One region of the Alteromonas sp. G5_S2_22_S1 genome, then DNA from elsewhere that is predicted to be linked to it. Evidence: predicted binding sites of a transcription regulator. Region 1 holds the regulator's gene; each other region holds the start of a gene.

Evidence for each region. Region 1 encodes sigma-54, which starts transcription at its own class of promoters, with help from an activator protein. Its sites were predicted from a motif close to GTTGGCACGNNNNTNGNNT; they were not measured.
Region 2: a site for sigma-54 is predicted at 3,045-3,063, ahead of dps (DNA starvation/stationary phase protection protein Dps). Genes of this name have one in related genera too.
Region 3: a site for sigma-54 is predicted at 3,614-3,632, ahead of ACTRWF_RS05795 (flagellar hook-length control protein FliK). Genes of this name have one in related genera too.
Region 4: a site for sigma-54 is predicted at 4,355-4,373, ahead of nirB (nitrite reductase large subunit NirB). Genes of this name have one in related genera too.

Annotation. Positions count from the first base shown of each region.
Region 1 is NZ_JBQKUJ010000002.1:236,881-244,209, reverse strand. Features, by position in the region: gene ACTRWF_RS03285 (calcium/sodium antiporter) at 1-396, shown strand, start outside; gene ACTRWF_RS03280 (KpsF/GutQ family sugar-phosphate isomerase) at 399-1,379, shown strand; gene kdsC (3-deoxy-manno-octulosonate-8-phosphatase KdsC) at 1,380-1,928, shown strand; gene lptC (LPS export ABC transporter periplasmic protein LptC) at 1,925-2,503, shown strand; gene lptA (lipopolysaccharide transport periplasmic protein LptA) at 2,472-3,026, shown strand; gene lptB (LPS export ABC transporter ATP-binding protein) at 3,029-3,754, shown strand; gene ACTRWF_RS03255 (RNA polymerase factor sigma-54) at 3,828-5,309, shown strand; gene hpf (ribosome hibernation promoting factor) at 5,340-5,627, shown strand; gene ptsN (PTS IIA-like nitrogen regulatory protein PtsN) at 5,641-6,084, shown strand; gene rapZ (RNase adapter RapZ) at 6,173-7,018, shown strand; gene ACTRWF_RS03235 (HPr family phosphocarrier protein) at 7,018-7,290, shown strand.
Region 2 is NZ_JBQKUJ010000018.1:32,154-39,482, forward strand. Features, by position in the region: gene ACTRWF_RS16420 (outer membrane protein assembly factor BamE) at 1-326, opposite strand, end outside; gene recN (DNA repair protein RecN) at 451-2,136, opposite strand; gene dps (DNA starvation/stationary phase protection protein Dps) at 2,445-2,954, opposite strand; gene nadK (NAD(+) kinase) at 3,210-4,085, opposite strand; gene ACTRWF_RS16440 (iron-containing alcohol dehydrogenase) at 4,422-5,582, shown strand; gene ACTRWF_RS16445 (3-hydroxybutyrate dehydrogenase) at 5,703-6,470, opposite strand; gene ACTRWF_RS16450 (extracellular catalytic domain type 2 short-chain-length polyhydroxyalkanoate depolymerase) at 6,463-7,329, opposite strand, start outside.
Region 3 is NZ_JBQKUJ010000003.1:322,636-329,964, reverse strand. Features, by position in the region: gene fliG (flagellar motor switch protein FliG) at 1-793, shown strand, start outside; gene fliH (flagellar assembly protein FliH) at 848-1,630, shown strand; gene fliI (flagellar protein export ATPase FliI) at 1,623-2,957, shown strand; gene fliJ (flagellar export protein FliJ) at 3,030-3,476, shown strand; gene ACTRWF_RS05795 (flagellar hook-length control protein FliK) at 3,824-6,130, shown strand; gene fliL (flagellar basal body-associated protein FliL) at 6,352-6,891, shown strand; gene fliM (flagellar motor switch protein FliM) at 6,919-7,329, shown strand, end outside.
Region 4 is NZ_JBQKUJ010000002.1:100,400-107,728, reverse strand. Features, by position in the region: gene ACTRWF_RS02700 (molybdopterin-dependent oxidoreductase) at 1-1,147, opposite strand, end outside; gene nirD (nitrite reductase small subunit NirD) at 1,206-1,577, opposite strand; gene nirB (nitrite reductase large subunit NirB) at 1,614-4,163, opposite strand; gene ACTRWF_RS02685 (SulP family inorganic anion transporter) at 4,491-6,056, opposite strand; gene ACTRWF_RS02680 (hypothetical protein) at 6,462-6,749, shown strand; gene ACTRWF_RS02675 (nitrate regulatory protein) at 7,075-7,329, shown strand, end outside.

The DNA of each region.
Region 1 (7,329 bases):
GCACACTTTTTAGTAAACTCTGCGGTAGAAATTGCGCGATATATGGGAATATCAGACCTAGTCATAGGCTTAACAATAATCGCATTGGGCACAAGTCTTCCTGAACTTGCTGCGAGTATAGCAGGCGTATTAAAGGGTGAAGACGACCTAGCGCTGGGCAACATAATAGGCTCTAATATTTTCAACTTGCTGGCTGTGCTAGGTATGCCTGGCCTCATTGCTCCCGGTTTATTAGACCCCGACGTTTATAATCGCGATATGTACGTTATGTTAGGTTTAACGCTATTACTGTTCCTGTTCAGTTTCGATTTAATAGGAAAGCGTACAATATCAAGAACAAACGGATGCTTATTTCTGGCCTGCTTTATCGGCTACCAATTTTGGCTGTTCGGATAACCATGAATACACAAACTCAGATGAACTATATCGACTCGGCGAAGCGCGTTATTGAAATTGAAACGCAGGCCATTGCCAATTTAAGTGAGCGTTTAAACGACGACTTTATTACAGCCTGCGATATTCTTTTTGCCTGTCAGGGAAAGGTTGTGGTTTGCGGTATGGGGAAATCTGGGCATATAGGTAATAAAATTGCCGCCACGCTGGCTAGCACAGGTACACCTGCTTTTTTTATGCACCCTGGTGAAGCCAATCACGGCGACCTAGGAATGTTGGGCAAAGGCGATGTTTTATTAGCCATATCCAACTCTGGTGAAACCAATGAGCTTGTAAACTTATTGCCTGTAGTCAAACGCTTAGGTATTCCAGTGGTAGCCATGACCAACAGTGCTTCAAGCTCGCTAGGGCAGCATGCTGATGTCATCCTTGATATTAGCGTTGAGAAAGAAGCCTGTTCACTTGGTCTAGCTCCAACTACTAGCACCACGGCTACATTAGTAATGGGGGATGCGCTTGCCGTTGCGTTACTTGACCAGAAAGGGTTCACGTCTGATGATTTTGCGTTATCACACCCTGGGGGAAGCTTAGGGCGTAAACTGTTGCTTAAGGTGCGGGACATCATGCTAACTGGCAGTGATATTCCGCTTATCGAGTTAAACGCATCGGTGGCTGATGCTTTGCTCGAAATTTCTAAAAAAGGGCTAGGAATGACTGGGGTGCTTGACACTGATGGTACCCTAACAGGCGTATTTACTGACGGTGATTTACGGCGCATTTTAGATGCTCGCATTGACGTACATAGCGCAACCGTCGAAAGTGTTATGACCAAAGGCGGTAAAACAACCACAGCCGAACAACTTGCTGTCGAAGCATTAAACTTAATGGAAACTCATAAGATTAGTGCATTAATGGTCACGGATAACGAGCGCAAACCAGTGGGCGCGTTTAACATGCATATGCTACTTAAAGCTGGAGTGCTATAAATGACAACAACCTTGTACACAGAAATGGATGACGGGCTTTTCGATGCGCTGGCTAACGTTAAGTTATTGGTATGTGATGTGGACGGCGTGTTTTCAGACGGTCGAATTTATTTAGGCAACGACGGTGAAGAACTGAAAGCTTTCCATACTCGTGATGGTTATGGGGTGAAAGCCCTAGTCAGTAACGGTGTTAACGTAGCGGTTATTACCGGGCGTCGTTCCGCAATTGTAGAAAACAGAATGAGTGCGCTCAACGTAGCCCACATTATTCAAGGTGAAGAAAACAAAGCTGACGCATTGAGCACATTGATAGAAAATCTTGGTTTAAGCGCTGACGAGGTTGCCGCGGTGGGCGACGACATGCCTGATACCGGCATGTATAAGCATGTGGCGATTAAAATAGCGGTTGCCGACGCACACCCTTTCGTGGCAAAACAAGCGAACTGGATAACCACCTTGCCAGGCGGATTTGGCGCGGTGCGCGAGATATCAGATACTATTTTACACGCCAAAGGCGTAGCGAATGAGATTTTTGGAGCAAGTGTATGAGCCAATTTGGCTTTAATCGCTTAGGCTTAAGTATATCGGCGCTGTTTATCTTGGCGTTGCTGATGTATGTACCTACGTGGATGGAAGAGCAGCCAGAATCACAAGGCAGCAGCGAGAATGGCGCCTTAAAACCTGCCTATAAAGCGAAGAACTTGACCACTACCCTTTACAACCAAGAAGGCGAGTTAAACCACAAGGTATTTGCCGAATCAATGGAGCACTACGACCAGCTAGGTTTTGTATTGTTCCAACAGCCCAAGTATACACTGTATACTGAGAACGCTACGTCTCCTTGGGTGGTGACGGCGCAAGAAGGAACGCTCTACAACAACGATCTGATTCAATTAGAAAACCAGGTTGTTATCGAGAACCAAACCAGCGATGACTTTGTCAAAAGCCTCTCAACCGAATACATTCAGATTAATTTAGACACCAAACAAATGACATCTGATCAAGTCGTTGAAATACAGGGTACCCAATATGTCATTTTGAGCAATGGGTTTAACGCGAATTTACGCACACAAGAATACGAGCTTTTAGATCATGTACAAACCACTTATTCCCCTAGCAACTAGCCTTTTACTTGTCATCGCTAGCGGTGCGGTAAACGCAAGCGAAGATGATTTTTCGCAGCCCATTAAAATAGGCTCAAATACTCAATTTATCGACGGTAAAAATAAAACGGCGTTGTATAAAGAAGATGTACTGATTACCCAGGGTTCGCTGGTAATTGAAGCCGACGAAGTGGAAGTTATCGCGAGTGAAGGTAGTGGCCGCGAAATTTTTATCGCCAGAGGAAAGCCAGCCAGTTATTCTCAAACACTAGAAGACGGTACTCCGGTGTCTGCTAAGGCAAACGAAATTCGTTATGAGGTGATCAATCGCACGATTTCTCTTTCAGGAAACGCGGAACTTCAACAAGACACCAGTAAAGTGCAAGGTGACAACATTACTTTCGACATGATTACTGAGCAGTTACTTGCTACTGGTGGTGCGGGCGAAAATGGAGAAGGTCGAGTGACTACGGTATTTACTCCTGAATCCATTCGCAAGGCATCATCGAAGAAAGAAGATAAAGACAGTGGGGACAATCAATAGCAATGGCAACTTTGAGCGCAACCAACCTTGCTAAGGCATATAAATCGCGTCAGGTAGTACGCGACGTCAGCCTTTCTGTCTCGACGGGTCAAATTGTTGGCTTACTTGGGCCTAACGGCGCTGGTAAGACCACTACATTTTATATGATTGTGGGGTTGGTTAACCTGGATAAAGGCAAGATTGAAATTGATGATAATGAGCTTACTCATCAGCCCATGCACGAGCGTGCACGCCGCGGAATTGGCTACCTTCCGCAAGAGGCATCAATTTTCAGAAAGCTTACGGTACATGAAAATATCATGGCCATTTTGCAAACCCGTAAAGATTTAAATTCACAGCAGCAGGAAGAAGAAGCTGACGCGCTACTTGATGAATTTAATATTAACCATATACGTAATAGTACAGGGATGAGTTTGTCCGGTGGTGAACGACGGCGTGTTGAAATAGCACGCGCACTAGCAGCTAATCCGCAATTTATTTTATTAGACGAACCGTTTGCTGGTGTTGATCCAATATCAGTTAATGATATAAAGAAGATAATACAGCATCTTCGAGATAGGGGTATTGGAATCCTTATCACCGACCATAACGTGCGAGAAACATTGGATGTTTGTGAGAAAGCGTACATTGTGAGTCATGGCGAGCTTATCGCGCAAGGAACAGCGGAACAGGTTTTAAGTAATCAAAAAGTAAGGGATGTATACCTAGGCGAACAATTCAGGCTATAGTTAGTGTAACTGAATTGTCATTTTTCAATTTCGCTCTGGTGTATTCAATTTAGAGCATTTAAATAAGACGTAGATGAAACCATCTTTACAGCTAAAATTTAGCCAACAACTTACCATGACACCCCAGCTTCAGCAGGCGATAAAACTGCTGCAGCTATCTACGCTTGATCTTCAGCAGGAGATTCAAGAAGCCCTCGATTCAAACCCTTTATTGGAAGTTGAAGAAGGTAACGACGAGCCGCAAGTAGAAAAAAATAATATCGATAGCGACGATAGCGTGACAGAAGCGTCTGCGACAGCGTCTAGCGATACATTGGAAGCGGGTGACGCGTTAGAAAAAAACGACCTTCCCGATGAATTGCCTATCGACAGCACATGGGATGAATACTATTCAGCGTCATCGGCCCCAGCGCCAGGTCCTTCAAATGACGATGAACAAATATTTCAAGGCGAAACCACCGAGGATATTCAGGAACATTTGTCGTGGCAGATGCGATTGACCCATTTCTCAGATACTGACCGCGCCATTGCTACGGCAATTATCGACTCTATTGACGAGTCTGGCTATTTAACCGTGACCCTTGAAGACATTCTTGACGCGGTAAACTCTGAGGATATGGAAGAGCCTATAGAAATGGACGAAATAGAATGCGTACTTAAGCGTATTCAGATGTTCGACCCCATTGGTTCGGGCTCCCGCTCGCCGCAGGAATGTCTAATGGTGCAACTGCGCCAGTTCTCAGAAGACACACCATGGCTTAACGAAGCCAAACAGCTTATAGAAGAATATTCAGACCTATTAAGCAGTAAAGATTATCGCACGTTAATGCGTAAGAGCCGCTTGAAGGAAGATCAGCTGCGCGAGGCAATGCGTTTATTACAAACCTTGAATCCTCGCCCAGGTAGTGCTTTAGTTACTAAAGAGCCTGAGTACGTTATTCCTGATGTCTCGGTCGCCAAAAAGAATGGCCGTTGGGTGGTTGAGCTTAACCCCGACAGCCTGCCTAAGTTGAGCGTAAATCAACAATACGCTGCAATGAGTCGTCGTGCCAAAAATAGTAGCGACTCACAATTCATCCGCTCACACATGCAAGAGGCTAAGTGGTTCATTAAGAGCCTTGAATCTCGCAACGAAACCTTAATGAAGGTGGCAAACTGTATTGTGCAACAGCAAATGGGCTTTTTTGAACATGGCCCGGAAATGATGAAACCTATGGTGCTTAACGATGTAGCAGAAATGGTAGATATGCACGAATCAACGATTTCACGCGTCACAACGCAAAAGTATATGCATACACCACGTGGTATATTTGAATTGAAATACTTCTTCTCTAGCCACGTAGCAACAGAGTCTGGTGGTGAGTGCTCATCTACCGCGATTCGTGCATTGATCAAAAAGCTAGTGGCGGCTGAAAAGCCGAGCAAGCCACTAAGCGATAGCAAGATTGCTTCATTGTTGGCCGAACAAGGCATTAAAGTTGCCCGGCGAACAATAGCAAAATACCGGGAATCATTGTCGATCCCGCCGTCGAACCAACGCAAGAGCCTAATTTAAACAGGCTTAATAATATAAGGAAGACGAAATATGCAAATCAACCTTACTGGTCATCATGTCGAAATCACCGACTCTTTGCGTAATTATGTCGATACGAAGTTCAGCAAACTTGAACGTCACTTTGATCACATTTCTAATGTGCATGTCATCCTGAACGTTGAAAAATTAAATCAAAAAGCCGAAGCGACCGTTCATTTAAGTGGCGCTGAAGTATTCGCATCCTCAGAAAATACCGACATGTATGCGGCGATTGACAGCATGGTTGATAAACTCGACCGGCAGGTAATCAAGCATAAGGAAAAACTGAAAAAACATTAGTAGTTAAATAAGTATGGATATACAAGCCATCGTAAGTCTGGACCGCACCGAGTGTGCGGTTCAGTGTAATAGTAAAAAACGAATTCTTGAGATCATCGCAGATATCGCTGCCAAAAATAACGAGAACATCGATCAGGCAACGGTACTTAATAGTTTGATGTCTCGAGAGCGTATGGGTAGTACCGGAATCGGCAATGGCATTGCGTTACCACATGGGCGCTTGCCAGGTTTAGAAAAGGTGATAGCTATTGTTGTCACCAGTACGCCAGCCATTAATTTTGACGCGCTCGATGAAAAGCCGGTAGATATATTTTTCGCGTTACTTGTTCCTGAAGAGCAAACCGAAGGCCATCTACAAACATTGGCCACGGTAGCCGGTAAACTAAGCGATAAAGAAACGATTAAAGCGATACGTCGTGCCAGTACAAGCGATGATATTCTTTCTGCACTAAGTTAAAGATTTAAGCGCCTTAGCGAGGTCGTGACCAAGGCGCTTAAGACAATAAAGCGTATGCGATAAAACCAGAAGATTTGGGAGAAGTTAGGTGAAGCTGATTATAATCAGTGGTCGTTCGGGGTCTGGTAAGTCTGTCGCACTTCGCGCATTGGAAGATTTAGGGTACTACTGCGTTGACAACATTCCTGTAAACCTACTTCCTACCCTAACCCACACTGTTGTTGATGAATACGACCAAGTGGCGGTGAGCATTGATGTGCGTAACTTGCCGAAAAACCCTGATGATCTGGTAGAAATTTTAGATTATCTTCCGTCATCGTGGTCAATGACCATTGTCTATATCGATGCCAGCGATGATGTGCTGGTAAAACGCTTCAGCGAAACCCGACGTCTGCATCCCCTTGCGAAGCTCAATAAGTCTCTATCTGAAGCCATAAGGGCAGAGTCAGCCTTGCTAGCCCCTATCGCTGAACGGGCAGACTTGTATTTAGATACAGACAAACTGACTATTCACCAACTTGCTGAGTTGATACGCGAGCGAATACTCGGTAAGAAAAGCTCCCGCTTAGTGCTGGTGTTTGAATCTTTTGGCTTCAAACACGGTATTCCGAAAGATGCCGATTATGTTTTTGATGCGCGCTTTTTACCTAATCCTCACTGGGAGCCTGACCTGAAGCACCTAACAGGGCTTGATGCGCCCGTTGAGGTTTTCTTAGGCTCTCAACCCGTTGTTACCAAGTTCATCTGGCAAATTCAGAATTTAATTACCACCTGGCTACCTCATTTAGAGCGCAACAACAGAAGTTACGTAACAGTCGCTATTGGCTGTACAGGCGGGCAACACCGCTCTGTGTATATTGCCCAAACTCTGTCGAAAACCTTCAGCGAAATACACCCAGATGTACAAATTCGCCATCGAGAGCTAAACCAGTAATGACAATTAAAAAAACGCTAACCATCGTAAATAAGCTGGGATTACATGCAAGAGCAGCGACCCAATTAGTGAAGCTTGCCAATCAGTTCGACGCCAAAATTATTTTAAAGAAAGGCGATAAAGAGGCTGACGCCAGCAGCGTTCTTGGTTTAATGATGCTGGAAAGCCATCAAGGTGAACAAGTAGATGTTATTGTAGATGGAAACGATGATGTTGACGCCCTTGCTGCCATTGAAGAGCTCATAGAAGGTAAGTTTAACGAAGACGAATAGTTTAAATCCGTCACCTGATTACTTATTAAACGTTTAGCG
Region 2 (7,329 bases), on a different contig from region 1:
GAGAGCTCAAAGTCACCTTCAACTGTGGTGACTTTATTATCTACGAAATTTATCACCATTTGTTTTTGGAAATCTTCGCCGCGCTTTTTCATGCCCCGCTTCATATCGTAAACGTAGTACCAAGTATCATCGTCGAATGAGTCTTGAACGACAGGATTACCTAATACATAAATGACTTGCTCTTTTGTCATGCCAACCCGAAGCTTTTCAACGTCTCTTTGGTCGAGAAAGTTGCCTTGAGGAACGTCGATTCTATAAATCCAGTTCGAGCAAGCGGTTGATGTTAGTGTGATGCCGAGAATTACTAATAGGTGTTGCAACTTCATTCGTTAATTTGTCCAGTATTGCCTTTGTTAGTGCCAGCGAACGTCGCTGTAGCGAAATTCGAGACTGTTTTATTGCAAGCGCGAAGGCATGCTACATTGACAACTATGACCAATCAACTGCATTTTAGTTCGATATAGCGCTTTTAAGCAGCTCTTTTGCATTAGCTAAGGCTGATTTAGTGATTTTATCACCTGCTAATAACCGCGCGAGTTCATCGATTCTATCTTGCTTTGTTAACGCCAGCATCTGCGTTTCTGTACTTTCGCCATCGGTCAATTTCGTTACAAACAGCTGATTGTGAGCTTGAGCTGCCACCTGAGGCAAATGGGTTACGCACATAACTTGTGACTGCTTACCCAGCTTGCGTAAAAGCCCACCAACAATAGAGGCGGTAGGGCCGCTAATTCCCGTATCGACTTCGTCAAAAATCATTGTGGGAGTAGCATTATGGTCGCTCGCGATAACTTGAATCGCTAACCCTATGCGCGAAAGCTCACCGCCAGAGACGACTTTTTCAAGTTTGTCGGCGTCCTGACCAGGGTTGGTCGAGACTTTAAATTCAACGGTATCTAAACCTGTGCTAACAGGTTTTTTGAATTCGTCGTATTGAATTTGAATATCTACTTTTGCATGAGGCATATTCATTTGACGAATTTGCGCTTCTATATCTTGGCCTAATTTAATGGCTGCTTGTTGTCTGCTTTCAGAAAGGCCTTTAGTTGTCTGTAAGTAATCTTCGCGGGCCGTGGCAACTTCACCTTCGAGAGTGCCTAGCAATGTGTCTTGTTCTGAAAGTGATGTAAACTCTGTGGTTAGCTCTTGATGGTGCTTGTAAAGGGCTTCTGGCATAACACTATGTTTACGCGCTAAATCCATCGCTTTTGCGTAACGCGCCTCTACTTGCTGCAGTCGCAATGGGTCAATTTCTAGGTGGTCGCAGTAACTGCGTAGCTCACCTGCCGCTTCCTCTATTTGAATTGAGGCGTCATTTAAAAGTGCAATAATGGGCGTTAGGCTAGCGTCGTGCGTTTCTAACTCACCTAAACGTTCAATGCTGCTTTGAATAACCGAAAGGGCATTACCTTCATCGTTTTCATACAAGTTATAAACACTGGTTTGCGCTTGCTCTAATAAGCTTTGACCATTGCTCAATCGTTTGTGTTCTGTTTCTAGCTCTTCAAATTCGCCTTCTTCAATAGCAAACTCGTCTAGTTCACGTACTTGGTAGGTAAGAAGTTGAAGACGGTTTTCACGCTGTTGAGCTTGGTCTTGAAGTGTTTTTAGCGTACGTTGTTTATCTCGCCACTGTGAGTACGCGTCCTTCACATTATCTAAAATATCATCGTGTTGAGCGTAGCTGTCCACTAGCTCTCTTTGATGATCTTCTTTTAACAGCTGCAGGTGGGTATTTTGCCCATGAATGGCGAGCAAGAACTGCCCCAGCCCTTTCAATTGCTGCAACGATGCTGGAACACCATTAATGAATGCTTTCGAGCGACCTTCTTTAGAGATGACCCGCCGAATAAAACAGCTGTTTTCATCTTCGTCAGACGTTAATTCGTGCTCGTCAAGAAACGTTTTAGCTGCCACATTACCGTTAAGTGAAAAGTGAGCAATGATTTCAGCTTTGGTGCTGCCTTTACGCACCGCATTGGCGTCTGCTCGCTCGCCTAAGCATAAACTCAGGGCGTCAATAGCAATAGATTTACCTGCTCCGGTTTCACCGGTAATGGCGGTAAGGCCGTTTTCAAGATGAACCGATAACTGCTTAACAACTGCAAAATTTGAAATAGAAAGATGCGCTAACATAACCACACTCGAAAAAGTTGAACATGATGATATATACAGTAACTGATAATATATACAGTATTTGGTGCTGTAAAGGTAAGTCGCAGTAAATTTTATGAATTAGTAACTAAAAGTTTATTATTTTCAATAAAAACAATTGGATATAATTATTCGATAAAATTGGGGTTATGTGTAACGTGAAATGAGAAAAATAGAGGAAAGGTTTTTTATACAGTAAAAAGGAGAGCGTTAGCTCTCCTTTACTATGGCCACCATAAATGGTTGTCAGTCGTATAGCCCTTTAACAAAAGCTATTAACAAAGCGCGAATTACTGCTGTAATTCACCGCTACCTGATTCAATGTGAGCGCGAACAAACCATTGGAACTGCTCAAGTTCGGCAAGCTGACCAGTAATCATATCTTCAGACACTGGATCAATCTCACCTAGGAGTTCCAATGCCTTTCTGTGGTCGCCATTTACACCGTCGTATACAGCATCCAGCGCTTTCAGGTGATCTAGTACTAGGCCTTTACCTAGTTCATAATCTTGCCAACTGCGTCCTTCTACAATTGCTTTAGGCGTGCCTTTAGGCACTCCGCCTAATGTTGCGATACGCTCGGCTATGGTGTCTGTCATTTCACGCACCGCGTCAACTTGGGGGTCGAGCATTTCATGTACACCGATAAAGTTTGGCCCTACCACGTTCCAGTGAATATGTTTAAGTGTGAGCTGTAAATCTAATAACGCGACCAATCGTTGATCCAATACCTTAATTGTTTTGGCAGCGGCATCGTTATCCATTCCTGGGGCTGTAAATTTGATATTGGTATTACTCATGATATCTCCTATTACTAAATATAAATATCGGCGACGGTTTTAAAATGCGGCAAGGCATTTTTGCTTAACGCCGACAGCTTGTAATTGGAGTTGCAACAGGTGTGCCGAATATCTTTGATAAGCTAAGCGACGGATTTAAAAGAGGATTTTGCGGAAGATTAAAAAATCTTTATTTTTCAAGCCTGTAGCGCTTAAGAAAATGCTACAGGCTAGTGTAAGAAATGCAGGAAATCGCTTCGTCAACAGCGTGTTTGTTTAATAAAGCTTACTTCCCCAGCCTAATTTTTTGCGCAGCACGTTGAAATAGCTATAACCTTTTGGGTGAACAAGATGAAGCTTATCTGCGCTTTTATTAATGCGAATTTCATCACCCGGTAGTACGGGGAGTACTATATGGCTATCACAGCTCACTTGAAGAGAGTCGCTGTTCACTTTAGACACTTTCATTGATACTTGGCTGTCGGCATCAACAACGATAGGGCGGCTGCTCAATGTATGAGGGAACATGGGCACTAAAGTAAGTGCATCGAGCGTTGGCATTATTATCGGGCCGCCTGCCGAGAGTGAGTAAGCGGTAGAGCCCGTTGGCGTGGCGACGATTAGGCCGTCACTGCGCTGACTAAATACAAACTGCTCATCAATATAAATTTCAAACTCCATCATGTGAGCAACCTTCCCGTGGTGAAGCACCACTTCGTTCACTGCTGAGTTGTTACTTTTTAACTTTTCGTGACGGTACACTTCAACTTCAAGTAAGAAGCGTTCTTCAACAACGCACTCACCATGGAATATGAGGTCTAACTGCTGCGTAATTTCATCAGGATGTATGTCAGTTAAAAAACCTAAATTACCGCGATTCACGCCCACCACATGAATATCAAAGCGGGCGAGAACGCGAGCGGCGCCAAGCATACTGCCATCGCCACCAACAACAACCGCAAGATCGGCCTCTTTGCCAATGGTGACTAGGTTACAACTTTTTAGGTTTTCAGTTTCAAGCTCTTCAGCAATACTTTCTTCTACAAGCAGTTTGCACCCTTTGGCCAGCAAATAGTCGGCAAGACTATTCAAAGTGTCGTGGGTGGCAGCGTGTTGAGGTTTTCCAATTAAAGCAACGGTTTGATAGGGCATGGAATGCTAATGTCCTTTCATTTCCAATCGTTGGACATTAGCACAGGTGTTTTACAAAAGAAAAGTGTAAAGCGATAGCCAACGCGCTCGCGAACATTTTTATCGCATTTAGCCTGTGTAGTGTATTGCCGCTGTTAGTGTAGACGTTTGTTACCAGTTCAAGGTAGGTAACAATAATTTTACATTCCCATTGCTTTGAGCGCAGCGCTAGGTATGCTGGCTTAACGTTTTTGAAAGAAGGGCGTGGGCGCAGGCGCGAGAGCCTCCGTATCCATTTGCCTTATTTATTTTTAAATAAGGCACAGCTTAAATAAAGACTATCAATGCGAGGGAACAATGTCTCATCAAATTATTCTGCCAAGGGTGATGCACATAGGGAAAGGGGCAAGTGAGCGTGTTGCTGATACTGTGAAAGGGCTTAATTGCCGAAATCCGTTACTGGTTACCGACAAGGTAATGGTCGAGTTAGGTTATAGCGCGGCCATCGTGAATACCTTGGAAACCGCTGGGATAACGGTTGATGTGTTTTCAGATACTGTCCCTGAGCCGACGGTAGCGTCAATTTCCAGAGGCGTTGATGCTTTCAATACTCAACCTTACGATTGTATTATCGCATTGGGAGGAGGCAGCCCAATCGATAGCGCGAAGGCTATTGCCATACTCGGGAAGCATGGCGGTCAAATGAAAGACTACAAGTTTCCGCGTGTCGTCGATGAAGCAGGGATACCTATTATTGCAATACCTACTACCGCCGGAACGGGCTCGGAAGTGACTCGTTTCACTATTATTACTGACGAAGACACCACCGAAAAAATGTTGTGCGTAGGTTTGGGGTTTATGCCTACTGCAGCATTGGTAGATTATACACTAACGCAGAGTTTACCTGCCCGGGTTACCGCTGATACCGGTATTGATGCGCTCACACACGCAATAGAAGCTTTTGTCAGCCGCAAAGCAAACCTCTACAGTGACGCACAGGCACTCTCTGCAATGGCACTAATTGCACCTAACTTGCGCACTGTTTTTGCCGACCCTTCAAATGACGCCGCTAAAGAGTCGATGATGCTCGGAGCAACGCTTGCCGGTATTGCGTTTTCAAATGCATCGGTGGCCTTAGTGCACGGTATGAGTCGCCCTATTGGCGCGGCGTTTCATGTGCCTCATGGGTTGTCTAATGCTATGTTGTTACCCGCGGTTACCGCATTTTCTATTCCCAGTGCACCAGTACGTTATGCTCAATGCGCTCGCGCGATGGGGATAGCTACGCAAGGTGATTCAGATGATATGGCAAATCAAAAACTGATCAACGAGCTAAAGATGCTTAACGCAGACTTACAGGTGCCTACGCCCGCTGACTTTGGCATCGATAAAGAAGCCTTTTTTGCCTTAGCCTCAACCATGGCTGAACAGGCGTTGGCGTCCGGCTCACCTAACAATAACCCGAGAGTTCCTACGATTGAGGAAATGGTTGCCATTTACGTATCGCTTTGGGAGTAGTGGACTGTTCAATACGCTATGACAATAAAAGGCCTGAGCCCGTTACAGTATCGAAATCAGGCTTTGGTTGCCCCTTAGGGATTAGCTCAGCTTAATAGGGCAGCTCACTTTGCTGCCTTTTTATCTCGCGGTCCAACCTCCATCTAGCACCACAGTTTGCCCGGTGATATTACGCGCGCTAGGCGACATCAAAAAACTTGCGGTATCAGCAAGCTCTTCAACACTCACAAATTGCTTTTTAGGCATGGGCTCTAACATGATTTTTGTTATCACCTCTTCTTCGGTCAAATTATTCTCTTTCGCCTGTGCGGCAACTTGCTGCTCGACAAGCGGTGTTTTTACATACGCCGGGCAAAGGGTATTGATAGTGATATCACAGTCACCGGTTTCAAGGGCAATGGTTTTTGAAAAGCCCAACAGCCCGTGTTTGGCTGCCACGTAGGCAGACTTGTAAGGCGAGGCCACCAAAGAATGGATTGAGCCAACATTAATAATGCGGCCGTAGTTTTGCTCGCGCATTGCCGGTAAAAATGCTTGAGTCAGAAGGGCGGGGCCTACCAGCATGATATTAATCAGCTGCTGCCATTTATCCGCTGGAAAATCTTCAATGCGAGAAACGTGCTGAATTCCCGCGTTATTAATCAGTACATCTACAGTGTGTTTGCCCAGTACTTCTGGCAAAGCTGCGACTTGTTGTGCGTCACACACATCAACAGCCACCGCACTGGCCGAACCCTCTAAATGCGCAAGTTTAATGACTGCTTCTTTCGCGGCCTGTTCATTGATGTCAGCGATGATCACATGGTGACCCTGTTTCATCATCGCTTCCGCAATCCCCAAACCAATACCGCTTGCACCGCCTGTAATAAATACTGTGCGTCTATTCATTCGTACCTCCTGGAGTCTCAACAGTTGGCGTGTCGCTATTGAGTGAAAACAGCATTGCTTTTACTGCGCGAACTTGCGCGCCATCTCTATTCGCGTAATCGCTTGAAGCGTAGCCCCACCAGTCCCAACAGCCCTGTGGGTTTAGTGGCATAAACAAAGACTTTTTAGTTTGTGGGTAAAGCACCACAATGTTGTTATCGTCTGCCCACGCGTTAAGGCCAGTTTGCATGGTGTAAGCATCGCCCACGGCATCTGCATATTGATTACAGCCGTGAAAGCTAATGTGAGCTCTACAAGTTTCGCCTTTAGCACAGCTTTCAGGCACGTAAACAAAGCCTTCACTCGCCAACGTCTTAGCATCGCTTCTGGCTATTTCCTGCTGATTTATCGAATGTAGCGCCCCTGATAGTGTTTCATCTGGCGCAGAGACACCTTCAACGAGATGAGAAAGCATGGCACCCGCTGCATCATAGTCACAATTTCCAATAAACGGGCTCTCAGACTTCATACAGTTCACGCCTTTGTCTTTTGTTGGAAAAAGGTGCGCCATGGGCTTGTCATTGATGTAGGTAATATTTTGAGTGTCTGTCCACTGTTTGTATTGTTCAAACAGTAAGTCGCTGACTTGTGCAATGACTCTGGTGTCTTGCGTACCGTGAAAAAGCCAGACTTTTGCGCCTTTCATATTATTAAGCGAGGCGATTTTACCTTCTGCTTCGTATTGCTTTGCTTTTTTATTCAGCGCGTTAAGGCTGATTTCGCCCTCTACTTTATTTACGCACTGTGCAAGGGCTGTGGTAATGTCGCCTTGCGCACAGTAATAAGGGCCGCCAGCAATAACGCCCACACCTTTTACCCA
Region 3 (7,329 bases), on a different contig from region 1:
CGGTTTCCAAAGCCAAGACTTTGTTAAACGGGCGCTTACTGCTGCGCTAGGTGAAGATAAAGCGGCTAATCTCATCGACCAAATCTTAATGGGCAGTGGCGCGAAGGGTCTGGACTCACTGAAGTGGATGGACTCTAAACAAGTTGCCAGCATTATTCGAAACGAACACCCGCAGATTCAAACCATTGTCATGTCGTATTTAGAGCCAGAGCAAAGTGCCGAAATCTTGGCGCAGTTCCCTGAAAAAGTTCGACTTGATTTGTTAATGCGTATTGCGAATTTAGAAGAAGTACAGCCTGCTGCGCTTCAAGAGCTAAACGAAATTATGGAGAAACAGTTTGCTGGTCAAGCGGGTACGCAAGCAGCCAAAATGGGCGGCCTGAAGTCTGCAGCGAACATCATGAACTATCTAGATACCGCAATAGAAGGTCAGCTGATGGACGCTATTCGCGAGCAAGACGAAGAAATGAGTCAGCAAATTCAAGATCTTATGTTCGTGTTCGACAACTTGGTCGATGTGGACGACAAAGGTATTCAGGCAATATTGCGCGAAGTTCAGCAAGATGCGCTACTTAAGGCCATTAAAGGGGCTGACGAAGAGCTTAAAGATAAAATTATGCGCAACATGTCAAAACGCGCTGCTGAAATGCTCGGCGATGATCTTGAAGCCCTTGGTCCTGTGCGTATCAGTGAAGTGGAAACCGCGCAAAAAGAAATACTGTCCGTTGCTCGTCGACTTTCTGACTCAGGTGAAATCATGCTCGGTGGCGGTGGTGGTGAAGAGTTCCTGTAAGCCTTTCATAGGAATGTCTTTCAACGCTATGACCAATAAAGCCTAGGTAAATATATGACCGGTAATAAAAGTTTCAGTGAACACGAAATAAGTGAAGCGAAGAAGTGGGATTTACCCTTCGTAGACGACGCGACCGCGCCTAGGAAAGATGAGCCAACTAACGCCTTAAATAAACGTTCTGATTGGAAGTACGAGCCTCCTGAAGTGGAAGAGGAAATACTTCCACCCACTGCCGAAGAAATTGAAGCTATACGACAGGCAGCCTATGACGAAGGGTATCTAGAAGGCAAGGAAAAAGGGTTTGAAGAGGGCAAAGCAGAGGGGCTTGAAACAGGGCTTAGTGAAGGCCAAGAACAGGGCCATGCCCAAGGGCTTGAACAAGGCTTAGATGAAGGCCGTCAGCAAATGGCTACCCAGGCAGAAGTGTGGCAAATGCTTGCGGACAAACTTCACGATCCACTCTCACAAGCCAATGATGAAACTCGCGACCAACTGGTTAAACTTGCGGTTACGCTTGCAAAGTCAGTTATTAAGGTAGAGGTAAGCACTAACCAACAGGTTATTCTGCAAGCGCTAAGTGAAGGCATAAAAGCCCTTCCTATTAATCAAACCGAATACCAAATTCATATGCACCCTGACGATATTGCATTGGTTAATGCGCACTTTGGTGACGAAGAAATGTCCAAAAAAGGCTGGAATTTGGTGGAGGCTCCCGCCATGGAAAGGGGCGGGTGTGATATTACCACGGTGCACAATGCCGTTGATGTGTCGATTGAGCGCCGTTGCCGTGATGTTATTGAAAAATTTTTGCTAAACCAAGGGCTATCCGATGACTAGCCCGTGGCATAGTCACTTTGAATCACTGACTAAGCAGGTCACAACGCCACCTGTAGTCGCAGCAGGGAAACTCGTTCGCGGTATCGGCCTTACCCTTGAAGCGGTAGGTTGCCAGCTGCCGGTGGGTAGTCAATGTTTAGTGCAGACTGTGGAAGGCGAGATAGAAGCAGAAGTGGTTGGCTTCGGTGATGATATTACCTATTTGATGCCGACAGAAGCGGTGCGAGGGATAGTGCCCGGTAGCCGCGTTATGCCATTAAACCGTCAAAGTGGTTTGCCTGTTGGAATGGGCCTTTTAGGCCGCGTGGTAGACGGAAACGGACAGCCACTCGATGGACTTGGTGAAATTGATGCTGAAGCGAGAGCCCCCACCACGCGTCCTCCTATGAACCCGCTTATTCGTCGTCCTATCAATGCGCCAATGGATGTGGGCGTGCGCGCCATTAACGCACTCAATACGGTAGGCGTAGGCCAGCGTATGGGGCTGTTTGCCGGTAGTGGCGTGGGTAAAAGTGTACTGCTTGGCATGATGACCCGCGGTTGCGAAGCCGATGTGGTGGTGGTCGGGCTCGTCGGTGAGCGAGGGCGGGAAGTGAAAGAGTTTATACACGACATACTCACCGAAGAAGAGCGTCAGCGCGCCGTTGTTGTCGCTGCCCCTGCAGACACCTCCCCGTTGATGCGCCTTAAAGGCTGCGAAACAGCGGTTACCATTGCTGAATATTTTCGCGACAAGGGGATGAAAGTTCTTCTTCTGATAGATTCCCTTACGCGCTACGCGATGGCGCAGCGTGAAATTGCCCTTGCCGTTGGCGAGCCGCCTGCTACTAAAGGCTACCCACCGTCGGTGTTTGCTCGCCTACCTGCATTAGTCGAGCGTGCCGGTAACGGCAGCGAGCGACAGGGTTCGATAACGGCTTTTTATACCGTATTAACCGAAGGTGATGATTTGCAAGACCCCATTGCTGATGCGGCGCGCGCCATTTTAGATGGCCACGTTGTACTATCGCGCACTTTAGCCGATAGCGGCCATTACCCGGCTATAGATATCGAAGCGTCAATAAGTCGTGTTATGCCAATGGTGGTGAGTGAAGAGCACCAGCTTATGGCGCGTCGCATTCGCCAGGTTTACTCAAATTACAAACAAAACCAAGACCTCATTTCTATTGGTGCGTATGCCAAGGGCTCAGACCCGCGTATAGATTTAGCGATTCGTGCAGAGCCTGCGATCAATGCATTATTGCAACAAGGCATGAAGCAAGTCATTCCTTATGATGATAGCTTAGAAGGCATGGCAGCCCTGGCTAAAGGGTTAGGGCAGGGGTGATGTGTTTTTTAGTAGAGCGTGCATGGTTACTTGTGAACATGAAGCCAGAATCCTTTATCAAGGTATCGACAAATGTCTAAACAACTAGAACGTTTAGCTGAGTTTGAGCAAGAAAAAGAACAGCGAGAAGCGCGGTATTACCAGCAGGCTCAGCAGAATGTTAATCAGCAAAAGCAAAAACTAACCAGCCTTGAGCAGTATCGCATCGACTATATAAAAGGTATTCAGCAAACCGGGCAATCGGGTGTGACGGCTACCTACTATCAGCAGCATCTATCCTTTGTGGGAAAATTAGATAAAGCGTGTGAACAACAGATGCAGGTGATTGCTCGCGCGCAAATGGCGGCAGACCAGCGTAAGCAAATGTGGCTTAAACAACAGCAAAAAGTGAAAGCGGTGACCTTGCTGCTTGATAAAAAAAAGCTAGCTCAGCAGAAAAAAGAAGCAAAAGCAGAGCAAGCAATGATGGATGAATTTGCTACCCAGCGTTTTTTTCGTGCCAAGCGCTCACCTTTTTGACATTTTTTCGCACACATAGCCAGTTTGGCGCAACCCTTGCAAAACTCTTCTTAGAATGTACCACCACAACTTATTTACGTAACGATTTACGCTACTTTGCCGTTGGCTAATGCGATTTAAAGGCCTAGGCGATTAGCATTGGCAAAGACATTATTTAAGAAATATTACGCCTTATGAAATGTCGAGTAAGTCATTAAAAAAACGTAAGTGTATGTAAAGTATATGGGTGTTGGTCGTTTAGTGGTTTTTATTTTTGCTTAAGGCTTGAAGCGTTTGGCGCAAAGAAACCACTTCGGGTTTACGCCTTCTATGATGAAGTCGAATTAAATGTAGGACGGTAGGACATTATGCAACAAGTTGCCGCACAAAAAACAGACATTGCCGCATTACCCTTTTCTGCCTCTAGCACAGCAAAAGCAGTAGAGACTGGAATCGGTTCACAACAAGATGCTAATAGCGAAAATAATCAGGCATTTAATCGACTTTATCAAGATGCTAAAGCTTCGCGCTCAGACTTCGTGCTTAATGATAAGTCGAGTCAGACTCCGAGCAGCCGAGCTCAAGACCGAGCTGCTTCTGAACAAATGGCTAAAAACGCAAAAGATAAAGACGCCGGCCATACGGACCTCCCCGATAATCACCGAGTGACAGACCGGGCAGACGAATACGATAGCAGCGCACAAGCCACTGAGGCAGAGGCGCAACAAGGTCGCGTTCGATCAGAAATTGAAGATACTCAGGAAACCCAAGAGAGTGAACTTGCACAGCAGCTTGTCGCCGATGGCGAGGCAGTGGAACAGCGCAGCGTTACCGAGGCTAAGTTTGTTTTAGGCGAAGGCGGTAAAAAAGATGCTGAAGCTGGGGTAATTACCACTCCTGGAACGCCGGATGCAAAACCCATTAAAGAGGACGAGGCTGAGCCCGATTGGATTGCCTATGTTGAAACCGTGGTAAACGGTATGGCAAAGGGTGAGCAGCAAAGTGACAATAATAAGGGGAATACACCCATTAGCCAGGTTGCCGAGTTAGTCGAGGATAACGTTGATGTGCTGTCGGTTAATGAGGCGGGGAAGCTTTGGAAACTGCCTGAAAACGTAGACGCTAGCGATGCGCCTTCTTTACTTGCACACTTTCTTACGCAGCTAAATAGCGAGGGTGAAGCTAGCTTAGAAAAATTTTCCGATAGCGCCCTGTCACATGAAGCAAAGCAAACGCTTAGTGCGTTAGCTTCCCTGTTATCTAAGCAAAGTAGTGAAGGCGAACACAACGGTAGTGACACGTCATTTGAACCGTCAACAATTCAACAGTTTTCAACTGACGGTGAAGCAGAAAGTGAAGATAGCCTTTCGGCACTTTTGGCGAAGCTCATGGAAAGTAGCAGTGCTGAAGAGACAAGTAATCCTGTTGATGCAGGCGCACTTGCATCTAACGAGCTAGATGCCGAAGCCCTTGATTTAAAAGAACTTGGAACGGACGAGCTAGATGCCGAAGCTCTTGATTTAAAAGAACTTGCAACGGACGAGTCGTTAATTCTAAGTTTGATCGCCGATGAACTTAATAACGTGCAAGAAGAGGGCGCTGAAGAAAGCGAGGCGTTAATTGATGAAACCCTTACAGAGTTAGCTAGCGATCCTACCATCACGCAAGGTGTTAATGGTAGCGTCATTAGTCGCGGTGAAACTAACAGTGCCAACGCTGCCAATGCAGCAGGCGTATCAGCTCAATCAAGTACAAATGTGCAAAGCGCTGTGATAGATCAGTCTCAGCAAGCGACAGAAATACCATCTGACTTGCTAACGGCTATCAGTGAGCTTTCGCCTCAAAGTGCACAGAAAGCAACAGAAGCCTTCGCAGAACGCATGGTTACAACCATGCCCAGCGGTCAACAGCAACAGGCCGTTAAGGCGAATATCATAGCCGGTATTAATGAGTTTCAGCAGCAAGTTGAGCAGGGCAGAGAGCCGGGTATTGACTTAAGTGGTATCGTGGCTGACGCGGCAAAAGACGCGGCGGTGAGTACTGAAATGGTGGCATCTATGACTGCCAAAGTAGATAGTCAGGCGAGTCAGTTTTTAAACTTAATGTCGCAGACACAAGCAAGTGCACAACACGCTATTTTAGGTCTAGTGGCGCAAACTGACACCGTTATGCAGGAAAATAGTCAGCTTCGCGCTGAAGCGTCAAAAACTCAGCAGCAATTTGAAGGCTTTGATAAAGCGGTCAATATTCATAAAAGCGAAGGACAGCAACAGCTTAACGAGAAAATTCGCTGGATGGTTAATGCTAGAAACACGATGGCAGAAATTCGCTTAGACCCGCCTGAGCTTGGCAGTATGCAGGTTCGCGTTAACGTTGCGGGAGACGCCGCAAGCGTTAGCTTTGTGGTGCAGTCACAGCAAGCAAAAGACGCACTGGCAGAGGCCATGCCGAAACTGAGAGATATGCTGTCAGAGCAGGGCATTGAGTTAGGTGATGCCGAAGTGCGAAAAGATAACTCGTCGAACAATGAAAATGGCCAGCAACTTGCAGGAGAGGCTAATCAAGGCCGTGGCGAGCGTGGAGAAAATGACGGCCTAGACGAAATGGAAGGTACACGTGTTATTGAACAGCCCGTTACGCGTGCAGCGAAGGGCGGTATCGATTTTTATGCGTAGGTCTGTGAGTTTTGAAGGCGGCACCACAATTACCAATAGGTAGCATGGTGAGAACAACCCCAGGCTGCTATGGTTGATGTAATTATCAATGAGTGCCTTGCAAAACCTGTAAATTGCTTTCTAACTTCTTAGATAAAGATAAGCATATACAAACAATGGCATTGCCATTTTTGAAGGAACCTTGATAATACGCTTTTTCTAGGACTACTGACGAGTTACACATGGCTGATGAAGAATTACAAGTAGAAGACGGCGGTAAAAAGAAAGGCAAAATGATGTTGATCATTATCATTGCTGTCGTTCTTGTTGGGGGCGGAGCTGCCGCTTATTTCCTACTGTTCGCAGGTGGCGATGAGCCCGCGGCTGAGCAGCTTGCTGAAACTGATGCTGCAGCCGCAGCCGCTACCGCACCAGCCGCTGGCCCAGGAAATGCCGAAATGGGCACCGCACTTTATGTTGCTATGCCTCGCCCCTTCGTTTTTAACGTACCTGGGTCGGGAAGAGACCGCCTCGTGCAGATAAAGGTTCAGCTATTGGTACGAGGTTCTGACAATGAAGAGTTAGCGAAAACGCACATACCGCTTATCGAAGGTACATTGCTACAGGCATTTAGCACATCTAATGCAGACGATTTGGTCACTGAGGCGGGCAAAATAGAACTTCGCGAGCAAGCGGTAAGTGAAGTCCAAAAAGCATTAAAAGACATTACGGGTAGCGACGTGGTAGAGCGCGTATTGTTTACTGGTTTTGTCATGCAGTAATGCATTGATTTGGTAAGGTAGAAGACGGTGAGTGATTTATTATCTCAAGATGAAATCGATGCCCTATTACACGGGGTAGATGATGTAGAAGAGGAAGAGGTTGGCGATAGCGACTCTGATGCTTCTACGCTCGAGTACGACTTCTCCTCGCAAGACAGAATTGTGCGTGGGCGAATGCCTACGCTCGAAATTGTGAATGAACGCTTCGCGCGCCATATGCGGGTGAGTTTATTCAACATGATGCGCCGCTCTGCTGAAGTATCGATTAACGGTATTCAAATGATTAAGTTCGGCGAATACATCCATACGTTATTTGTTCCGACCAGCCTAAATATGGTGCGCTTCCGTCCCCTTAAGGGAACTGGGCTCATTACCATGGAAGCGCGTCTTGTTTTTATTTTGGTAGACAACTTCTTTGGTGGCGATGGCCGCTATCAT
Region 4 (7,329 bases), 140 kb from region 1:
TAACTGGCGCGTTCCAGTATGTTTTTACTGCGTTGATATGCTCAAGGTTTTCAAGGTCCATATGTGCGGCAAGCATATTTGCTAACCCGCCTACTTCACGGCCTCCCATGGCATTCGGCTGGCCCGTAATTGAGAAAGGCCCGCAGCCTTCTTTTGCAATTAAATCGGTGGCTAAATGGCAGTTTATAATGGCTTGCGCTTTATCTACGCCTGCTGACGATTGGTTCACCCCCATTGAATAGAAGGTAATAGCCCGAGTCGCTTCACAAAAAATCTCATAAAAGGTTTTCACGCTGCTAGCGTCGACATCGCAAATCTTGGCGACTTCGCTAAGCGTCGACGCGCTCGCACTTTCTAAGGCTTCATCTAAACCGTCGGCAAACCTTCCAACGCTTGCCTTGTCTATCCTTTCCTGCTTATTAGCAAAGCGTAGCAGGCCATTGAAGAGTGCCACATCACTGCCGGGTTTTATTGCTAGGTGAAGGTCGGCAATGGTACAGGTTTCGGTTTTGCGTGGGTCTATGACCACCACCTTCATGTGCGGGTTTTTAAGCTTTGCACGCTGAATACGCTGAAAGAGTACAGGATGTGCCCACGCCGTGTTACTCCCTGTTATAACAAGTAAGTCAGTGCTTTCTAAATCTGCGTAATCGCATGGCACCACGTCTTCGCCAAATGCACGCTTGTAGGCAGCCACGGCTGACGACATGCAAAGGCGTGAGTTAGTATCAATATTGGCACTGCCGATGTAGCCTTTCATTAATTTGTTGGCAATGTAATAGTCTTCGGTCAGTAGTTGACCTGACACGTAAAAAGCAACGGCATCCGCGCCATACTGCGCAATAGTAGAGGCGATCTTATCCGCAATCACATCGGTGGCCGTGTCCCAATCCACCGATTTACCTGCCATGGTTGGGTGAAGCAAACGCCCATTAAGGCCGTTCGTTTCAAGCAGGTTTGTTCCTTTAACGCACAATCTACCAAAATTGGCGGGATGCTCGGGCGTGCCCTTAACAGTGTCCAGGGTTACGGCACGCATACTTGCGTTGCAACTGATATCTACGCCACAACCCACGCCGCAATAAGGGCATGTTGTTTGTCTTAACTGTTCAGACATAATATCGGGTTGTGGAGTAGCCATATTCATATCATTACCTTTTTCGTTTTCTCTGCTTTGTCAACGCCTTCTGTGTGCAGCGTACCGCTTAAATGCCAATGAAAACCTTTTCACCTTCTACTTTCACCGGGTAAGTGGTAACCGATATATCATCGTGTTCCTTACATAGCCCGCTTTCTAAAAAGTAATGCTCCTTGTATAAAGGAGACGCAACTACCGGGGCGCCGCCAATTGACCCCAAAAGCCCGCGATATAGCACGTTGGCCTTGCCAATGGGGTCGTAATTACTTATCGCAAAAACCTGGGTTTCCCCTTTGATACATAAACAAAAAATCGCGATTTGCCGAGACTCTACCAGGGCGCAAACGCCGCTATTTTTTACTAAGTCCCGTGTTTCGCACACTAGGTGCCATTGCTGAATATCTTGTCCTGAAGCTAAAAGATTTGGCGCTGCTGACATCAAATGTTCCTCCTAAGCTCTTTAATAACTAAATCGCTATACCATAGCGACTGGAATAAACTGGTCTTTCCCTGCCACTTTTTCAGCTTCTGTTGCAGGGCGAACCTGGCCGCGCTCTGAAACAAACTGAATATTGGTATCGCCTGCATTACTGTTTACAAACTGACGGAAACGCTTGCGCGCTTCAGGGTCTTCGATAGTGGTTTTCCACTCACATTGATACGCGTCAACCACGGTATCCATTTGCGCTTCTAGCTCGTCGTTAATGCCCAAGGCGTCGTTTATCACCACATCTTGAAGATAAGCTAAGCCGCCTTCTAGGTTATCCATCCACACTGAAGTACGCTGAAGGCGATCGGCAGTCTTCACATAGAACATCAACACGCGGTCGATATATTTGATAAGGGTTTCGGTATCTAAGTCGGTGGCAAACAAGTCGGCATGGCGGGGCTTCATACCGCCGTTACCGCATACATACAAGTTCCAGCCCTGCTCAGTGGCAATAACACCAATGTCTTTACTTTGGGCCTCAGCACATTCACGGGTACAGCCTGATACAGCAAATTTGATTTTGTGCGGTGCACGTAAGCCTTTATAGCGATTTTCTAAATCGATAGCGGTACCAACTGAGTCTTGTACGCCATAGCGACACCAAGTACTTCCCACGCACGACTTCACAGTGCGCAGTGCTTTCGCATACGCATGACCGGTTTCAAATCCCCCCGCTACTAGCTTCTCCCAGATGTCAGGAAGGTGTTCAACACGCGCGCCGAATAAATCGATACGCTGCCCACCGGTTATTTTGGTGTACAGGTTGTACTCTTTCGCCACTTCACCTAACAAAATCAATTTCTCTGGCGTGATTTCTCCGCCCGGTACCCGTGGCACAACGGAATAAGTCCCGTCTTTTTGCATGTTGCCAAGGTAGATATCGTTAGTATCTTGTAACGGTAGGTGGGCCGATTTTAGAATGTAGTCGTTATAAACTGATGCCAAAATAGAGCCCACTGCGGGCTTACAAATCTCGCAACCTAAACCTTCACCATGCTGCTCTAGCAGGTCATCAAACGTGCGAATATCGTTTACTTTTACAATGTGAAAGAGCTCTTGACGTGTATAGTTAAAGTGCTCACAAATGGCTTTTGAAACTTCAACGCCGCGTTTTTCAAGCTCGCTGTCCACCACGTTTTTAAGTAGCGCTGCACAGCCACCACAGCCTGTACTGGCTTTGGTTTCACCTTTCACATCAGCTACGCTACAGCAGCCACCTTCAATGGCTGAAACAATATCGCCTTTTGTTACATTCAGGCAGGAACAAATAGACGCGGTGTCGGGTAACGCATCGGCGCCAAGAGCAGGAGCGGCATCCGACGACGGAAGAATAAGGCTTTCAGGATGCTCAGGAAGGTCGATAGCGTTAAGCGCATACTGCAATAACGTATCGTAATCGCTTGTGTCACCAACCAGTACCGCGCCCAGCACTTTCTTTTGTTCACTATCAACAACAAGCTTTTTGTAAACGCCTTCAGGCTGGTTTAAGTAGGTATAACTCAATGCCCCTTCAGTACGTTCGTGCGCATCACCAATGGAGCCAACCTCAACCCCCATAAGCTTCAACTTGGTGCTCATATCGGCACCTGAAAACTCTGCATCACCACCGGTTAGATGACTTACCGCGGTGCGAGCCATAGTATAGCCGGGGGCGACAAGGCCGAAAATTTTGTTGTCCCATAGCGCGCACTCGCCTACGGCGTATATATTCGGATCAGACGTCACACAGTGGTTATCAATAACAATACCGCCGCGCTCGCCAAGTGTTAGTGCTGACTTCCTACCAAGCTGATCCGAAGGGCGAATACCCGCAGAAAAAAGGATCATGTCGGTTTCAAGTTCGGTGCCATCGGCGAACACCATTTTATAGCGACAGGTATTTCCCGCTTCAATGCTTTGTGTCGCTTTTTGGGTATGAACAGTCACGCCCAAATCTTCAATTTTATCTTTAAGGACTTTACCACCGGCTTGGTCAAGTTGAACCGCCATTAGCTGTGGCGCGAACTCGACGACATGAGTATCAAGGCCGGCTTGCTTAAGTGCGTTCGCCGCTTCTAAGCCTAACAGGCCGCCGCCGACAACCACCCCCACGCTACTTACCGCCGCCGAGGCCTCAATGGCAAGCAAGTCATCGATGGTACGGTAGACCAAACAGTGCTCTTGCTCGTTACCGGGAATAGGCGGCACGAAAGGATATGAGCCGGTAGCAAGCACAAGTTTATCGTAACTAAATACCTGCCCCTCTGACGTCGTCACTTTTTTGTTGTCACGGTCTATATCGGTCACCAACGCATTGGTCACTACACTTACGCCCCACTGGGCATACTGTGCTGGGGTGGTAAGCGCTAAATCATCAGCACTTGCGCCACTAAAAAACGAAGATAAGTAAACGCGGTCGTACGCGAGGCGAGACTCGCCGCATAAGACGGTTATTTCTACATTGGCGTCGCTTTGATGAAGCTGCTCAACAAAATGGTGCCCCACCATGCCGTTGCCTACGACGACAATTTGCGTTTTTGAGTCCAATGAAGTCATGATATTCCCCTTTTTTCGGGACAAAAAAAAGCCCGCTTCAACTTTCGTTGATGCGGGCTTCGTTGCCTATTTTGCTAGTACTGACACTTAAGTTCAGCATATTCTAGCTAACACATTTTACGGAGTGTTATAAATCACACAATTTTCAGCGATTGACACAAATCACTAAAACACACTTTACGTTTAATAATATCCAAATTCAGTGCCAACCGTGTAACACGCTGTTTTTAATAGATTTAAGATAAAAAAGGCAATATTTTTATTTCTAAGCTGCACCAAACAAACGCAAACCTGTGTTCACTTGGTGCATTACTTAATGTTAAAGATTTATGCCAGTTTGTCTGTCGCTACGCGATAACGAGGGTCTTCTACCACGTTTATCTCAACAAACTTGTCTGCCTTGCGAAGTAGTGAACGACACTCATCGCTAATGTGGCGAATGTGCAGCTTCTTACCTTGCTCTTCATACTTGTCAGCAAGGGTGTCCAGCGCATCAATACCTGACGAATCCCAAATGCGAGAATCTTTAAAATCAATAACGATATCATTAGGATCGTTGGCAATATCAAACAAATCTTTAAAGTGAGATACCGAACCAAAGAACAGTGGGCCGTCTAGCTCATACACTTTCCAGCCGTCGTTATCGATATGCGATTTCGCTTCAATATGACGGGCGTGTTTCCATGCAAACACCAGCGCGGAAACGATAACCCCTACCACAACCGCTATCGCAAGGTCAGCAATAACCGTAACGCCGGTGACCAAGAATAATACAAAGGCATCTTCTTTGTTAACGCCGCGAACAATTCTAAATGACGCCCATTCAAAAGTAGCGATTACTACCACAAACATAACCCCAACAAGGGCGGCTAGCGGGATCATTTCAATAAGCGGGGCGGCGAATAAAATAAAGCCCAACAGTACTAACGCCGCGGTGATGCCTGACAGGCGACCACGACCACCAGAGTTAATATTAATCATGCTTTGACCAATCATGGCGCAACCGCCCATACCGCCGAAGAAACCGTTAACGGTATTCGCAACACCTTGGCCCACGCATTCTTTGTTACCGCGACCACGGGTATCGGTCATTTCATCAATCAAGGAAAGCGTGAGTAGCGATTCAATAAGCCCTACTAAGCAAAGGATCACAGACGTAGGTAGAACAATCATCACAGTTTCCCAGGTAAACGGCACCATAGGAATAGCAAAGCTTGGCAATTCACCGGCTAGAGTAGCGGCGTCGCGCTGGTCTGCAGGCAGCAAGTCACGAACAAAGTCGATAACCGTACGGGCTTCTAGGTCAAGGCCGTGCACTAATGCCGTTACCGTAACAATGGCCACAAGCGAAGCAGGTACAGCTTTAGTTAGCTTAGGAAGCAAGTAAATAATGGCCATGGTTAACGCCACAAGCCCTAGCATCCAATATAGCAGCGTACCTTCCATCCACTGAAGTTCACCTGCCGCATTGGTCACTTTAAATTGACCTAGCTGAGCCAAGAAAATAACGATGGCCAAACCGTTTACGAAGCCCAGCATTACCGGGTATGGCACCAGTCGAATAAACTTGCCGAGCTTGAATATACCGCACATTATTTGCAGCAAACCGGCCAAGATAACCGCAGCGAACAAGTACTGTACGCCGTGCTGGGCAACCAGTGCCACCATCACCACGGCCATAGCGCCGGTAGCGCCAGAAATCATACCCGGGCGACCGCCAATAGCAGAAGTGATCAAGCCCATCATGAAAGCCGCATAAAGACCAATCATTGGTTCTACGCCGGCTACAAATGCAAATGCTACGGCCTCAGGTACCAAGGCAAGCGCCACGGTAATACCCGATAGCACGTCGTTTTTAACGTTGCTGTCTTTACTGGTAATTAAATCGAACATGTTCTCTCAGAAGCTAAGATGTTAAACACAACAACCCACCGTGGCGTAAACCGCTAGATTGAGCAGCACACCATGCAAGTAGGAGAATTTTTCGGCGATTCTATCACCATTAGGGCTTAAAATCTTTTAATAGATTGTTACTAAGACAAACCTTAATCCGTAAAGTCTTTCCGCTTTCCGCCACCAGTTTGTTGCTGCCCAAATTTTTTATGTTGATAGAACCCTGTTTTTGAGCGTTTTCATATCGCTTAATTTTCTCGCCTTTGCTGACAAATGGCGCCGTCCATGGCATCGTATTACGGTATTTTATTCATGTTGTCCGTCAGCGCTCACGGTTGGAACTAAGTCGAGCATGGTGATGAGACATCGCTTTAAGGCTAGTGCCTTATTCAACGAGGAGTTAAAGTGGTACCTTATATTCTTACTATTTTGTGCGTGTTGGTGGCAGGCGCTATTCATTGGATGTCACCAAAGGCTTATTGGAAAGCGACCATTATGTCGACCGCCGTTATTTTATTGTTTTCCGTTGCCGCCCTGTTTATCTTCCAAGCGTCGGGCATGCTAGTGAGCGAGCACACCGGAGAAAACGCTGACTTCTCAGGGCAAATGCTTACTATCACAACCATGATTGCGTTCTTTGGCTTTCTCATTTCCTTATTTGTAGGGTGGTTTCTTCGGGTAGTAAGAAACTAAGAGACAACCACATTAAGAAAAATCCCAAAGTTTCAGCGTTTTGCTGTGTTGTACGTATAAACAGCCCCGAAAACGCCAACACCAGGTTGCACCAATTTGGCGCAACCTTTCACTTCTCGCTACACAAATAAGGCAACAGCCACACCCTCGCCCCCTTTATGTCGAACCATGGTCAAACCCTTCGTGGCTCCCAGCCCTTTATTCTTATTGGCGCTGAAAGAACTTAACGCCACTGAACCTTCATGGCATCCCTGCATTATAAACAGGGCATAAGTGTTGCTTGGCTTAACGCGTTATCTCTATTTTTAGCTAAAGTAGTTTCCTTATGCTTCATGAATCCGAACCGACCATTACACTGTGTAGCGACGCGACTAAGCGCTTTTTACTTGCAGCTAAACACGCTGAGATTACGGTACTTGAACAGTTATCGAGTAACTGCCGCATTGTTATTGCAGTGCGAGAACTTATTCATGAACTTCAAAAGGAACGGGGTGCCAGCAATATCTTTCTCGCGTCAAACGCCGAGCGATACAGCTCAGAGCGGATGCAATATGTTGCTGCTAGTGAACACGCAGAGTCA